Regions from separate parts of the Streptomyces sp. NPDC049879 genome, predicted to be linked through region 2. Evidence: riboswitches for the same ligand, from Rfam matches in the RefSeq annotation. Region 2 holds a riboswitch; the other holds the start of a gene.

Region 1 (7,426 bases), on a different contig from region 2:
GCCGCCGCGGGCGTCACGGACCTGGACGACCCGCGCCCGGTCCCGTACGACGCGTACTACCGCATCGGCAGCGACACCAAGACGTTCACCGCCGCCGTGGTCCTCCAGCTCGTCGGCGAGGGGCGCCTCGCGCTGACCGACACGGTCGAACGGTGGCTGCCAGGCGTCGTCACCGGCAACGGCAACGACGGCTCACGCGTCACCGTCCGCGACCTCCTCCAGCACACCAGCGGCATCACCAACTACACCGACATCCTCTACGCCGACCCCGCCGACCTCACCCCCGAGGCGTACCTCGCCGACCGCTTCCGGGGCCGCACGCCCGAGGAGCAGGTCGCACTCGCCATGACGCGCGCCCCCGGCTGGCTCCCGGAAGCGGGCGAGACGCGCTGGGCGTACTCCAACACCAACTACATCCTCGCCGGGATGATCGTCGAGGAGGCCACCGGCCACCCCTGGGCCCAGGAGGTGCACGAGCGGATCATCGCCCCGCTCGGCCTGCGCCACACCTTCACGGCCGCCACCTCCGCGTACGTCCCGGAGCCGACCGCGACGGCGTACCTCCAGTTCCCCGGGCAGGAGGAGCTGACCGACACGACGCTGATGGTCGACGGCGGCGCGGACGGCGGGATCATCAGCACCGCCGCCGACATGACCGCCTTCCACCGCGCCCTGCTGGACGGCACGCTCCTCGGCCCGCGCGAGCTGGCGGCGATGCGGGAGACCGTCCCCGCGCCCGGTTTCTCGGCGGTGTCCGGCACGCGGTACGGGCTCGGGATCGCGTGGCGCCCGGCGCGGGGCTGCGCGGACGGCGTGTGGTTCCACGGCGGCACGTCGTTCGGCACCGCGTCGGACGGCGGGGTGACGGACGACGGGAGCGCGGCCGTCGCGGTGGGGACGTACACGCTGAGCTTCGCCGACGCGGAGGGCCAGGAGGCACGCAACACGGCGACCCGCCGCCTCACCGACCACGCGCTGTGCGGCTAGTACCGCGCCAGGGAAGCGCGCCCCCGTTCCCGACCCGAGACGCCCGTCGGGAGAAGCGCCGCGGGTCAGGGGGCGCGGCCGGGCAGGCCGGTCCCGCCCAGGCGCGTCAGCAGCGCGGACATCCGGCCGATGTCCTCCGTGCTCCACGGGGGCGCGGCGAAGATCTCCGCGGCGATCCGCTCGGCCGTGGCGAGCATCTCCGTCAGGCGTGCGCGGCCCGTGTCGGTGAGCGCCGCGTAGGCCACCCGGGCGTCACGGGCGTCCGTCTCGCGTGCCACCAGCCCGATCCGCTCCAGCGGCACCAGCCCCCGGGTCACCCCGGAGGCGGTGAGGCCCAGGGCCTCGGCCAGGTCCACCCGGCGCATGCGGCCGCCGGGTGCCCGCGCGAGGTGCAGCAGCGTCGTGAAGTCGGCCAGGCTCACCCCGTGCAGCCCGCCGAGACTGGCGTCGAACCGCCGCACCAGGGCCGTCTGGGCCCTCACGAGACGCAGCGACGCGTCCAGTGCCTCACTCATTGCTGCCTCCTTGACTGCTCAAGCATAACAGGAGCTTGAGCAGTCAAGGAAATGTTCAGGGGATGGCCGGACGGAGCCCTCGGACAGGAGCCCGGGGTACCGGGTCCCGCGGGGGGAGGATTCAGGGGGTCTTCCGGGCCGCGGCGCGGCGCTGCCGTCTGCCCAGTGGAGCCTGGGAGAGGTCCTCGGCCTGCGACCTGAGGTTCTTGAAGCCGTAGCCGCGCTCGGCCAGCCACGCCTTCGCCGCCTCCTCGGCGCGTTCGGCCGCCTCCAGGATGTCCCCCTCCTCTTCCCCGGCGTCCAGGAAACGGAAGGTGAAGGCGGGGCGGGCCGCCACGTCGTAACTGAGGTGCCCCTCGGGTGTGAAGGCCGCGCGCAGGACATCGTGTTCCGGGGCGCGGGCCAGGAGTTCGGCACGCTGGTCGGCGCCGAGCCCGTCGAAGACACCGCGGACGGTGATACGGAAAGTGCGAGTACTCATCCTCCGACCCTAACCAGCGCGGTCGGCGGACTCCGCCGATATTCCGCCGGCACCGGGCGCTGCGGGCCGGGCCTCAGTCCTCGCGCAGGGCCGCCAGCTGGTCCAGGAACCAGGCGGACGGCGGCAGCGCGGTCGCCGCGTCCGCCAGCCGCTTCGTCCTGGCCTCGCGCTCGTCGGGCGCCATCGTCAGCGCGCGGTGCAGGGCGTCGGCCGTCCCCGCGATGTCGTACGGGTTGACCAGCAGCGCGTCCTCGCCCAGCTCCGCCGCCGCCCCCGCCTCGCGGGACAGGACCAGCGCCACGCCCCGCTCGGAGACGACGGGGACCTCCTTGGCGACGAGGTTCATGCCGTCGCGGATCGGGTTCACCAGCGCGACGTCCGCCATGCGGTAGGCGGCGAGCGAGCGGGCGAAGTCGTCCTTCACATGGAGCACCACCGGCGTCCAGTCGCCCGCGCCGAACTCCGCGTTGATCCCGTCCGCGACGCGCGACACCTCCGCCGTGTAGTCGCGGTAGACCGCCAGGTCCTGCCGCGACGGGTAGGCGAACGCCACGTGCGACACCCGCCCGCGCCACTCCGGCCGGTCCGTGAGCAGCCGCCGGAACGCGTGCAGGCCGCGCACGATGTTCTTCGACAGCTCGGTGCGGTCCACGCGCACCACCGTCCGCCGGTCGCCGACCTGCGCGCGCAGCGCCGCGAGCCGTTCGTCCACGTCGGGGCGGAAGGCGCGTTCCCGCAGGAAGTCGGCGTCGGCGCCGAGGCCGTGCACGCCGAGCCGCGTCGTGCGGCCCTCGTGCGTCACCGTGCCGTCGCCGACCGCCGCGCCGAGCAGGTCCGCGCAGCAGGCGGCGAACGCGTCGGCCCAGCGCCGCGTCAGGAACGCCGCCCGGTCCGCGCCCAGGATGCCCAGCAGCACCTGCCGCCCGATCGCGTCGGGCAGCAGCCGGAAGAGGTCCGGCGGCGCCCAGGGGGTGTGCGAGAAGTGGCCGATCCGCAGGTCGGGGCGCCGCTCGCGCAGCAGCCCGGGGACGAGCGAGAGGTGGTAGTCCTGCACGAGCACGGCCGCGCCCGGCTCCGCGTCGGCGGCGAGCGCGTCGGCGAAGGCGGCGCCGTACGCCTCGAAACCGGACCACTGGCGCTCGAAGTCGGCGTCGAAGACCGGCTCAAGCGGGGTCTGGTACAGCAGGTGGTGCACGAACCACAGCACGGAGTTGGCGACGCCGTTGTACGCGGCGTCGAACGTGTCGGCCGGGATGTCCAGCATCCGCACGGCCTGGCCGCCGGTGTCCTCCACGGGGAGCCGTCCGCCGTCCCGCGCCGCCGCGGCGCGGTCGCCGTCGCCGAGTGCCGCGCAGACCCAGGTGCCCGCCTCGGGGCCGAGGGCGCTGAGGCCCGAGACGAGACCGCCGCCGCCGCGCCGCGCGCTGAGGGAACCGTCGTCGGCCAGGCTGTAGCTCACCGGGCCCCGGTTCGATGCGACGAGGACCTGCTCGGTGGTCATCGGGACTCCCTGTCGGGCGGACTGTGCGAGAGGGGAACGACTGTAGGGCGCCGGCCGCTGCGGAGCGTGACGGCTCTCCGGCGGCGTGCCGTGACGGGCGGGCGGTCCGTCCGGTTCCCGGGGGCGGCGCTGCCCCCGTCGCGAAAGGCTGTCCGACCGCGCGGCCGGTGAAACGTGTCACCCGTCACACCGCCCGCGCGGCGGCGCGCGCGTACGGCCCGGGTCAGGCCGCCTGCCGCGCCGCGTACTCCGGGACCCCGCACATCGGCGGGCGCTCGTCCGCGTCGATCGGGTGCGTCCGCGGGCTGAAGCCGCCCGCCTCCGTCCGCTCGAACTGGGTGAGCCCCACCCGCCGGGGCAGGACCGTGCCGGGCAGCCTGCTCTGCGCCGTCCGCATGATGGCGGTGGCCATGCGGCCGAGCGCCTGCCCGTCCTGGTGGCGGTGCTTGCGCACCCCGACGTCGACCTGGGCGACCGCGTCGAGGCCCGCGACGTGCAGCGTGTCGATCAGCAGGCCCAGCTCGACGCCGTACCCGACGGGGAACGGCAGCTGTTCCAGCAGCGACCTGCGCGCCGCGTACTCCCCGCCGAGCGGCTGCACCACACCGGCCAGCTGCGGCCAGTGCAGGTTCAGCAGCGGGCGGGCGACCAGCTCGGTGACGCGGCCGCCCTGGTGGGCGCCGTTGGGTTTGTCGCCGAGCGGCCGGTCGTACATCGCCTTGACCAGCTGCACGTCGGGCTCGGTGAGCAGCGGGCCGAGGATGCCGGAGACGAACCGCGAGTCGAAGTCCTTCAGGTCGGCGTCCACGAAGGCGACGATCTCGCCGCTCGCCGCGAGCAGCGAGCGCCAGAGCACCTCGCCCTTGCCGGGCACGGTGGGTATGCGCGGCAGGATCTCGTCGCGGTGGACGACCTTCGCGCCCGCCGCGGCCGCGACCTCGGAGGTGCGGTCGGTGGACCCGGAGTCCACCACGAGCAGCTCGTCGATCAGGGGCACGTCCTCCATGAGGTCGCGCCGGAGTGCTTCCACGATGGCACCGACGGTCCCCTCCTCGTTCAGCGCGGGGAGGACCACGCTGATGCTCCCTGCCGCGCCTGCTGTCCGCTTCGCGTGCAACAGCTGCGGCAGCGGGCGGTCAGCGGCGGTCCAGGATCGGCGGTGCAGCCATTCCTCTGCCTCTACCAGCACGAATGTCGCTCCTGTTCGCGTTCGGCCACTTTTACTCCGTATGGCCGTATCTGCCCCTTCCTGGGGTGCCCCAACCCGCTCGGCCACCTGATTTTGCCCTGTGTCTCGCGGACCGGACGGCCCGAGCCATTGTCGGTGCCGTCCGTTACGATCGCGGGCAGCGCAGGTGTCCTCCGGATATCGGGCCCCGCGCAGACAATCGCATACCGCTCATCCAGAGGGGCAGAGGGAACGGCCCGTTGAAGCCCCGGCAACCCTTCCGCCGGTTCCGTGTCCGTACGCGGGGCTCCCGGTGGGGAAGGTGCCAATTCCGTCCTGTGGCGAAAGACGCCCGGGGAAGATGAGGAGAAGGGGCTCCCGCACCCATGTCCGTGCTGACCGCAGCCGACCAGTCACCCGCCGCCACCGTCGATCTCGGCCCCGCCGTGGCGCTCTCCTGTCGCGAGTGCGGCGAGCGCTTCCCGCTCAGTCCGAGCTTCGCCTGCGAGTCCTGTTTCGGCCCCCTGGAGATCGCCTACGACCTCCCCACGGGGGACCCCGAGGGCCTGCGCCGCCGCATCGAGGCCGGGCCGAAGAGCATCTGGCGTTACGCTCCGCTGCTGCCCGTGCCCGCGGACGTCGCCGACAAGCCCAACCTGAACCCCGGCTTCACCCAGCTCGTGAAGGCCGACCGGCTCGCCGCCGAGCTGGGCGTCACCGGCGGCCTGTACGTCAAGGACGACTCGGGCAACCCGACGCACTCCTTCAAGGACCGCGTCGTCGCGAACGCCGTCGAGGCCGCCCGCGCCTTCGGCTTCACCACACTCTCCTGCTCCTCCACCGGCAACCTGGCGGGCGCCGTCGGCGCGGCCGCCGCCCGTGCCGGCCTGCGGTCCTGCGTGTTCATCCCGCACGACCTGGAGGAGGGCAAGGTCGTCATGGCGGCGGTCTACGGCGGCGACGTCGTGGCCATCGAGGGCAACTACGACGATGTGAATCGTTTCTGCAGCGAACTGATCGGCGACCCCGTCGGCGAGGGCTGGGGCTTCACCAACGTCAACCTGCGGCCGTACTACGCCGAGGGCTCGAAGACCCTGGCGTTCGAGATCTGCGAGCAGCTCGGCTGGCGGCTGCCGGACCAGATCGTCATCCCGATCGCCTCCGGCTCCCAGCTGACCAAGATCGACAAGGGACTCAGGGAGCTGATCGAGACCGGCCTGGTCGAGGACCGGCCCTACCGGATCTTCGGCGCCCAGGCCGAGGGCTGCTCCCCGGTCTCCCGCGCCTGGCGCGAGGGCCACGACGTGGTGCGGCCGGTGCGGCCCGACACGATCGCCAAGTCCCTCGCCATCGGCAACCCGGCGGACGGCCCGTACGTCCTGGACATCGCGCGGCGGACGGGCGGCGCGGTCGAGGACGTCACGGACGCCGAGATCGTGGACGCCATCAAGCTGCTGGCCAGGACCGAGGGCATCTTCACGGAGACGGCGGGCGGCGTGACGCTCGGCGTGACCCGCAAGCTGATCGAGGCGGGCGCGCTCGACCCCTCGCTGACCACCGTCGTCGTGAACACCGGCGACGGCCTGAAGACCCTGGACGCGGTGGCCCCGACCACCGGTCCTACCGCGACCATCCGTCCGAACCTGGACGCCTTCCGAGAGGCTGGGCTGGCATGAGCGTCACCGTCCGTATCCCCACGATCCTGCGCACGTACACCGGCGGCGCGTCCGAGGTGGCCGCCGAGGGCGGCACGCTGGAGGAGGTCCTCGCCGACCTCGACCGCAACCACCAGGGCATCGCGGGGCGCGTGCTGGACGACCAGGGCAAGCTGCGGCGCTTCGTGAACGTCTATGTGAACGACGACGACGTGCGGTTCGCCGAGGGCCTGGCCACGCCGACGCCGGACGGCGCGGGCGTCTCGATCATCCCGGCCGTCGCCGGCGGCTGCTGACCCCCCGCCGGGGCGCGCGCCGTCGCGCGCTCCCCGGCGAGCACGTCCGAAAACGCACCGTCCAGATACCCCCGCCGCCCCGGAACCGCGTGTTCCGGGGCGGTCGCGTGTCACGGGAACGCTAAAGTGGCGAGCGCCTCCCGCCCCCGCCCGTGCCGGGCGCATATGAATTCGCGACACATCGCGCAAATCTCGTGCCGAAAATTGGTGCACCAATTGTCGGGTTGGCACTTTTGAGCCGGGGGAGATGGTCCAACTACCTTCCCCCGTGCGGCGTTTGCCCGGATCGTGGTCTCAAGAAATCTCCCTCGAATGGCCTGTTGCGCTGGGCGTCCGTGCAGATACATTCAGCGGCGGTCACGCGTTCCGGCGCACACCCCCACACGGCCGGGGGGTGGGGTCTGACAGGTCTGACCCGGGCCCGCGGAGTGCGGTCTCGTGAATGGGCCGGCACAAATGGGGAGTTAGGAAATGGCTCAGGGCACCGTCAAGTGGTTCAACGCGGAGAAGGGCTACGGCTTCATCGCGGTAGACGGTGGTGCGGACGTGTTCGTCCACTACAGCGCGATCCAGATGGACGGCTACCGCACTCTGGAAGAAGGACAGCGGGTCGAGTTCGAGATCTCTCAGGGTCAGAAGGGTCCTCAGGCCGACATGGTCCGGGTGACCGTCTGAACCGCCGACCGCACCGCGAGCGCCACGACCAGGGCCCGCACCCCGGACAGGGGTGCGGGCCCTGGTGCGTGTCACCCCCCGGGGGGTTTGCACTCGCCGGGGGAGAGTGCTAATCATGGGGTTAGCACTCTAGAGGTGAGAGTGACAG
Region 2 (7,426 bases):
CGGCGCCGCCGAGCTGGCGGACGCCCGCGCCGCCGTCGAGGCGGCCGACATCACCGGCACCGCCTGGTACACCGACACCGCGTCGGGGACCGTCCGCGTCCTCGCCGACACGACCGTCTCCGACCGCGACCTCGCCCGCCTGCGCGAGCGCGCGGACGACCTGGCGGGCGCGCTGGCGGTCGAACGGACCGGCGGCGTCTTCCGCCCGCACCTGCGCGGCGGCGAGCAGATCTTCAGCGGCGGCGGGAGCTGCGTCGCCGGGTTCAACGTGCGGGGCGGCGGCGTGGACTACGTCGCGACCGCCGGGCACTGCACGTCGCTCGGCGGCACCTGGTACACCAACCCGGCGCTGAGCGTCCCCATCGGCCCCGTCACCGGGTCGAGCTTCCCCGGCAACGACTACGGGATCATCCGCTACGCGAACTCCGCCGTCCCCCGGCCGGGGACCGTGATCTGCAACGGCCAGGAGATCGACATCACCGGCCCCGTCTCCCCGGCCGTCGGCCAGCGGGTGTGGCACTCGGGCCCGTCCGGCTGCCGCCCGGGCAACGTCACCGCCGTCAACGTCACCGTCAACTACGCGAACGGCATCGTCTCCGGCCTCACCGCCACCAACATCTGCTCCCAGCCGGGCGAAAGCGGCAGCCCCCTGTTCACGATCGACCCGTCCGGCACGACCGGCCGCGCGGTCGGCATCCTCTCCGGCGGCCAGGGCAACTGCACGAGCGGCGGCATGTCGTTCTACCAGCCGATCGCCGAGATCCTCGCCGTCTACGGCCTCACCCTCCTCTGACCCCACCCGACGCCGGGCCCCGCCGACGCGCGGGCACGCGGGCGCCGACCTACGCTGGCGCCATGCCGGAACTGCCCGACGTCGAGGCTTTCCGCCGGGTCCTCGACGCGTGCGGCACGGGCCACCGTGTCGTACGCGTCGAGGTCGCCGACGCGGGCGTCCTGCGGGACGTGAGCACCGCCCGGCTGCGGCGCGGCCTGGAGGGCCGCCGCTTCCGGGCCGCCGAGCGGCGCGGCAAGTGGCTCCTCGGCCGCACCGACGGCCCGACCGTCCTGTTCCACTTCGGCATGACGGGCCGCCTGGTGCCCGCCGACGCGGGCGCGCCGCGCGAGCGCTGGGACCGGGTGGCGTTCCGCCTGGACGACGGGCGCGAGCTGCGCTTCCGCGACCAGCGCAAGCTGCGCGGCATCTGGCTCGCGCCCACCGACGAGGACGCCGAACGGGTCATCGGCGACCAGGGCCCCGACGCGCTGGCGGTCGGCGACGCCGACTTCGCCCGGCGCCTCGCCGGACGGCGCGGCGGCCTGAAGGGCGCCCTGCTCGACCAGTCCGTGGTGGCCGGGCTCGGCAACCTGCTGTCCGACGAGATCCTGTGGCAGGCCCGGCTGCACCCGGCCGCCCGCGCCGACCGCCTCACGGACGCGGAGCGCCGCCGCCTCGTCGGGGCGACCCACCACGTGCTCGCCGACGCGGTGCCCGCCGGCCACGTCCCGGCGGACACCGACGGGCTGACGGGCCACCGCCGCGACCGCGACGGCACCTGCCCGCGCTGCGGCGGCCCCCTCGCCCACGGCAGGATCGCCGGGCGCTCCACCGTCTGGTGCCCGCACTGCCAGCCCGACCCCCGGGCGTGAGGAACGTGCGGGATACGGTCGGGACCGGACAGGCCAGGACAGGCAGGACACAGCGGCGCGGAAGGCTCCCCGACGACCCATGACGACCCGGATTCTCGTGACCGGCGGCGCCGGTTTCATCGGCTCCGCCTACGTCCGCGCGCTCCTCGGCCCGAGCGGCCCCGGCGGCCCCGGCGGCGTGGCCGTCACCGTGCTCGACGCCCTCACCTACGCCGGGCACCGCGCGAACCTCGCGCCGGTGCGCGACCACCCCGCGTTCCGCTTCGTGCACGGCGACATCAGGGACGCCGCGCTGGCGGCGCGCCTGATGACGGAGCACGACGAGGTGGTCCACTTCGCGGCCGAGTCGCACGTGGACCGGTCGATCCGGGACGGCGGCCTGTTCGCTTCGACCAACGTGCTGGGCACACAGGTGCTGCTCGACGCGGCGCGCCTCGGCGGCGTACGCGTGTTCGTGCACATCTCGACGGACGAGGTGTACGGGTCCCTGGCGGACGGCTCGTGGCCGGAGACGCATCCGGTGGACCCGACGTCGCCGTACGCCGCGTCCAAGGCCGCCGCCGACCTGCTGGCCCTGGCGCAGCACCGCACGCACGGCCTGGACGTGCGGATCACGCGCTGCTCGAACAACTTCGGGCCGTACCAGTTCCCCGAGAAGCTCATCCCGTCGTTCGTCATCCGGCTGCTGGAGGGCGGCACGGTCCCGCTGTACGGCGACGGGCTGCACGTCAGGGACTGGCTGCACGTGGACGACCACGTGCGCGCCGTCGAACTGGTCCGCACCCGGGGCGCGGCGGGCGAGGTCTACAACGTCGGCGGCGGCACCGAGCTGACCAACCTCGCCCTCACCCGCCTGATCCTGGAGGCCTGCGGCGCGGGCCCCGACCGGATCAGGCACGTCGCCGACCGCAAGGGCCACGACCGCCGCTACTCGGTCGACTGGACCAAGATCCGCACCCGCCTCGGCTACGCGCCCCGCGCCGACTTCCCCGCCGCGCTCGCCGCGACCGTCGCCTGGTACCGGGACCACCCGGACTGGTGGCGGCCGCTGCGCGACCGCGCCGCGCGCTGAGCCGAGCCGTCAGGCGCCCGCCAGTTCACGCAGGGCCGCGACCAGGCGCGTGACGTGCTCGTCCGGTGTGCCCGCGCCGAAGCTGGCGCGTACGGCCTGCACGGGCCCGTCGCAGTCGCCGTCCGTCGCCGACGCGCCGAGCAGCGCGCGCACCAGCGGCTGGGCGCAGAACAGCCCGGAGCGCACCCCGATGCCGTACCGGTCGGACAGCGTGCGCGCGAGGTCGGCGCTGTCCCATCCGGCGACGGTGAACGAGACGACGGGCACGCGGTCGGCGTCCGCGCCGAAGAGCGACAGCTCCCGGACGGCGGGGATCGCGGCGAGCCCTTCGCGGAGGATGCCGAGCAGCCGCCGTTCGTGGGCGAGGAGCGCGTCGGGACCGGCCTCGGTGAGGGCGCGGCAGGCGGCGGCGACGGCGAGCGCGCCGACGACGTTGGGCGACCCGGCCTCGTGGCGCGCCTCGTCGGTGTTCCACTCGACCGCGACCCCGCCGTCCGCGCTGCGGCTGACGACGCGGGTGGCGCCGCCGCCCGCGAGGTAGGGCGGGGCGGCGTCGAGCCAGTCGGAGCGGCCCGCGAGGACACCGGAGCCGAACGGCGCGTACAGCTTGTGCCCGGAGAACGCGACCCAGTCCACGTCCAGCGCGGTCACGTCGATCCGCCGGTGCGGGGCGAGCTGCGCGGCGTCCAGGACGATGCGGGCGCCGTGGCGGTGGGCGGCGGCGGCCAGTTCGCGTACGGGCCACAGCTCGCCGGTGACGTTGGACGCGCCCGTGACGCACAGCAGCGCCTCGCCCTCCGGCAGCGCGGCGAGGGCGGCCTCGGCGGTGGCGACGGCCTCGGCCGGGCCGGCGGGCGCGTCGAGGTACGTGACGTCGTGGCCGTGGTGGGCCCAGGGCAGCAGGGCGGCGTGGTGCTCGGTCTCGAAGACGAGGACGTGCGTCCCGGCGGGAAGCGCGGCGGCCAGCAGATTGAGCGAGTCGGTCGTGGAGCGGGTGAAGAGGACCTGGTCGCCGGGGCGCGCGCCGAGGAACGCGGCGACCGTCTCGCGGCTCGCCTCGAACAGCTCGGTGGACAGCCGGGAGAGGTGGCCCGTGCCGCGGTGGACGCTGCCGTACAGCGGCGCGTAGGCGGCGACCTCGTTCCAGACGCGGCGCAGGACGGGGGCGCTGGCGGCGTAGTCGAGCGCGGCGTACGTGACCTCGCCGCCGGTGGCGAGGGGAACGGTGACGTCCGAGCTGAGGACGGCGAGCGCGTCGTCCTGCCGCGGCGGGGTGACGTCGGTGGCGGGGATACCGGAAACGGTCATGGCGTGGCCTCCCGAAGGCATGGCGCGGCGACGGCGCCGGGAACGGGATGAAGGTCGAGAAGGGCAACGGCCGGGTCACGGCCGGTGGGACGGGAAGGGGGAGCGCCCGGCGCTCTACCGCATTCGCATTCGCATGGAGTACTCCTCGAAGCCGCACTTGCCGCGGGACGTCTGTCCCACCGCCCGGTCATCACCCGGGGCACCCCGCCACGACGGAGGGTTGCCGGACAGCGGGCCGGGGCCCATGGCGCTGTCACTCGTGACCTCGCCGAGGATTCTGGCACAGCGCCCGAACGGCCCGTAAGCCCGTCTCAGCCAGCGGACGCGCGGACGGCCGCCCCCGTCAACTTCCCGTTGACCGACCGACCTTGGGCGGCTCCCCGCCGGGTATCCGGACAGCGAGGACACGCGGAGGCGACCGGCGGAAGGGACGGCGAGGACGGTGGACGCAGTGGGTGACAGCGCGGGTGGCGACATCGACTGGGAGGCGGAACGGCGCCCCATGGACAAGCCCTGGGTGTTCCTCGGGGCCCTCGCCGCCGCCGGGGCGGTGGCCGCTGTGCTGATCGCGTGGCTGGCGGACGCGCCGCGCGCGCTGGGCCTGGGCGCCGCCTGGGTGGTGTGGACGGGGCTGACGGCCGCGATGAGCCGGTTCGCACGGCGGACGTACGCCTCGCAGGTCGGCGTGCCGCCCGCACGCCTGCCCGTCCTGCTCCGGCGCATCAGGCAGGAACGCATCCCGCGCGACCCGACGGCGCGCCGCGAGATGGCGCTCCTCGTCCGGCAGCAGCGCAAGCAGCTCGGCCGCCGCCGGTGGTTCTGGCCGCTGCTGACCGGCATGTTCCTGGTGACGAGCGCGGCGCAGTGGCTGGCCGGGCGCGACGCCGCCGCGCTGATGTGGGTGGTACTGGCGGCGCTGCTGATCCCCAGCTATCTCATGAGCCGCCGCATGCTCCTCCACGCACAGCGCGTCGGCGTGCGCCTCGGCCAGGAGCGGGACGCCTGGTCCTGACGCTCAGGCCGTGACGACCAGCGCGGTCCCTTCGGTGAGAGCGAGCAACTCGGCGTACGTGGTGGGAAAGACCGTATGCGGCGTCCCGCCCGCCGCCCAGACCTTCGGGTGGTCGGCGAGCGCGGTGTCCACGACGGTGCGCAGCGGCGCGGGGTGCCCGACCGGCGCGACACCACCGATGGCCTGTCCGGTCGCCTCCCGCACCTGGGCGGCGGTGGCGCGTTCAAGGCCGGCGAGCCCCATCCGCGCGGCGAGGGCGGCGGTGTCGACACGGTGGCTGCCACTGGTGAGCACGAGCACGGGCTCGGCATCCGCGCCACTGACGAAGACGAGGCTGTTGGCGATGGCCCCCACCTCACACCCGAGCGCGGCAGCGGCCTCGGCAGCCGTACGCGCGGGCACCTCCAACTCCCGCACAGCCCCGGCGACACCGGCCGCCGCAAGCACCTGCGCGACAACCCGGCTCCGCACGGGCAGATGATCGAACGCGGCAGTGGCAGTCATGGACAACTCCTCGCTCACACGACAACAACCAGCGCGCCGGAGCGTATCCCCACCCCACGACGCGCGTCGCCCCGTTTCCCCAGCACCCGAGGTGTCCATAACGGACCCATGCGAGGAGGAGGTCATCCGACTGGCGGCCGATACTGCAGGAGCCCGGATGCCCGTCCTTGCCTGTCGTGGGCGATGAGCCGGGCGAACGTGAAGGCTCGAGCGCAAAGTTGGAGCCTCCTATTCGATCGCTTGGAAGATGTCGCTGCCGGTCTCACACTGCCATTCAGGAGGAGAGTCCCAGTCGGTGACGTAGCTAGGCTTCGAAGTTTCGAAGTACCTGTAGATCTGCGTAACCTAGCAGATCGCCACAGACCTATTTCCCTGTTTCCAGGTTAGCTTCAAAGCGTTTTCAGCACCGATTTCTGCGAGCTGCCGGATCTGCTCGTACACGGGGACGATGAAAATCCATCCCTCCTGCTTGCCCGTAGTGGAGAAGAGATCGACCCGCATGCAGAAGCAATCTGCCGAGGATTCCACGGGAAAGAGACAGGCAGGGTAATAGCGCCTAGCGGGAAGTGAACCACGCTGTCAGTCCGCTACCCACACTTGTGGCGGCAGCGACCACTAACCATGTCGGGAAACGTTGGACAACCACATGCACCACTCCGCAGCGAAGTTCGAAAGCATGCTGGTGATGTCTATTCGGCTCGCTCATGCCGAAGATGCTGCACCGTGGTTGGGCAGTTAATCAAGTGAGACAGGTGAACTGTCCGCATGACCGGCGGACTGTCCGCATGTCCCACTCGGGTAGACCTGCGGAATCATCCCTGAAAGACGACCGCCCATGCGGACAGTCCTACTTGTCCGTATGGGCGGTCGTTCATCCAAAGATGGCGGACTGTGCCTTGAAGACTCCGCGACGCCGCGACCGCGAAGCATCAGCCGGTTCGATCAGCCCGAACATGCAGCTCCCTGTCTCGCGGGACATCTCCTCCCGAACGGGCGTGGTCATCCATCCCCACCAGCGGGAGCACGGAGAAGGGCCGCACCCCTCGCTCGCGCCAGGAGGGGGTGCGGGCCCGTGTTGCGCCGGATCAGCGCAGCGGGGTGGACCAACTCTGCAGCGTCGTGCCGCTAACCACCTTCACGGCCACTTCCACGATCCGTCCGTCTTCGAGGTAGACCGTGCGCACGACCTGCGTCACGATCACGATTGGCCCGCGCAGGCCGAGAGCGTCCTTCTCCGGATCGGTCGCCAGACGTGAGGTCACCTCTTCGAGCACTCGGTCCTGCGGAGACCCCAGCCGCTCCGCTGCCAGCTCGCGGCTTCCCCCGGTGGAGACTTGCTCGGCCAGTTCAGGGACCGCCGCGATCACGTCGGCGGTGTAGAACGAGGACGACATGTGCACCGGCACGCCCTCCCGGGTGACCACACGCCGCCGCACATGCACCGGTGTTCCCTGCTCCACGCCCAGCCGGGGCGCGACCGTCTCATCGGCTCCCGTGATGCCGACCTCGGTGATGCGCGACTCCTCGCCCCTGTCCAGGGCACGGCCGGTGACCGCGTGTGTGCTCACCCGCGTCGCGATCGTGGGGCGGCCAGTGGCCACCACTGTCCCAGCCCCGGTGCTGGCATGGTCAGCCCTTCGGCGCGAAGCACCTTGTAGGCCCTCGTCGCCGTGGCGATCGATACGTCCCAGGTCCCCATGACCTCTTGCACAGTCGGCAACTGCTGCCCCGGCCGCAGCTCCCCAGCACTGATCAACTGGCGGAAGTGACCCGCGATCTCCGCGTAACCAGCCATGACGCTCCCTTCGTCGCTCTACCGTGCATCGCGGAGCCAGGCAGTACAAGGTGGCCCAACTCGGCCTTTGAGCAGGGGTGGTCAGGCG

What was found. A riboswitch is a leader RNA that binds a small molecule or an ion and turns the genes downstream of it on or off. The one in region 2 is predicted to bind S-adenosylmethionine.
Region 1: another riboswitch for S-adenosylmethionine. It lies ahead of thrC (threonine synthase); the one in region 2 lies ahead of ACIBPC_RS14040 (aminotransferase class V-fold PLP-dependent enzyme).

Annotation. Positions count from the first base shown of each region.
Region 1 covers NZ_JBITKT010000009.1:165,929-173,354, forward strand. Annotated here, with positions in the region: gene ACIBPC_RS27235 (serine hydrolase domain-containing protein) at 1-987, shown strand, start outside; gene ACIBPC_RS27240 (MarR family winged helix-turn-helix transcriptional regulator) at 1,053-1,502, opposite strand; gene ACIBPC_RS27245 (DUF6204 family protein) at 1,624-1,983, opposite strand; gene ACIBPC_RS27250 (trehalose-6-phosphate synthase) at 2,057-3,484, opposite strand; gene ACIBPC_RS27255 (glucosyl-3-phosphoglycerate synthase) at 3,708-4,673, opposite strand; SAM riboswitch class I at 4,881-5,020, shown strand; gene thrC (threonine synthase) at 5,039-6,328, shown strand; gene ACIBPC_RS27265 (MoaD/ThiS family protein) at 6,325-6,603, shown strand; gene ACIBPC_RS27270 (cold-shock protein) at 7,075-7,278, shown strand.
Region 2 covers NZ_JBITKT010000003.1:692,993-700,418, forward strand. Annotated here, with positions in the region: gene ACIBPC_RS14025 (S1 family peptidase) at 1-793, shown strand, start outside; gene ACIBPC_RS14030 (Fpg/Nei family DNA glycosylase) at 856-1,647, shown strand; gene rfbB (dTDP-glucose 4,6-dehydratase) at 1,727-2,719, shown strand; gene ACIBPC_RS14040 (aminotransferase class V-fold PLP-dependent enzyme) at 2,729-4,027, opposite strand; SAM riboswitch class IV at 4,176-4,292, opposite strand; gene ACIBPC_RS14045 (hypothetical protein) at 4,470-5,039, shown strand; gene ACIBPC_RS14050 (YbaK/EbsC family protein) at 5,043-5,543, opposite strand; gene ACIBPC_RS14055 (UTRA domain-containing protein) at 6,629-7,111, opposite strand; gene ACIBPC_RS14060 (winged helix-turn-helix domain-containing protein) at 7,108-7,338, opposite strand.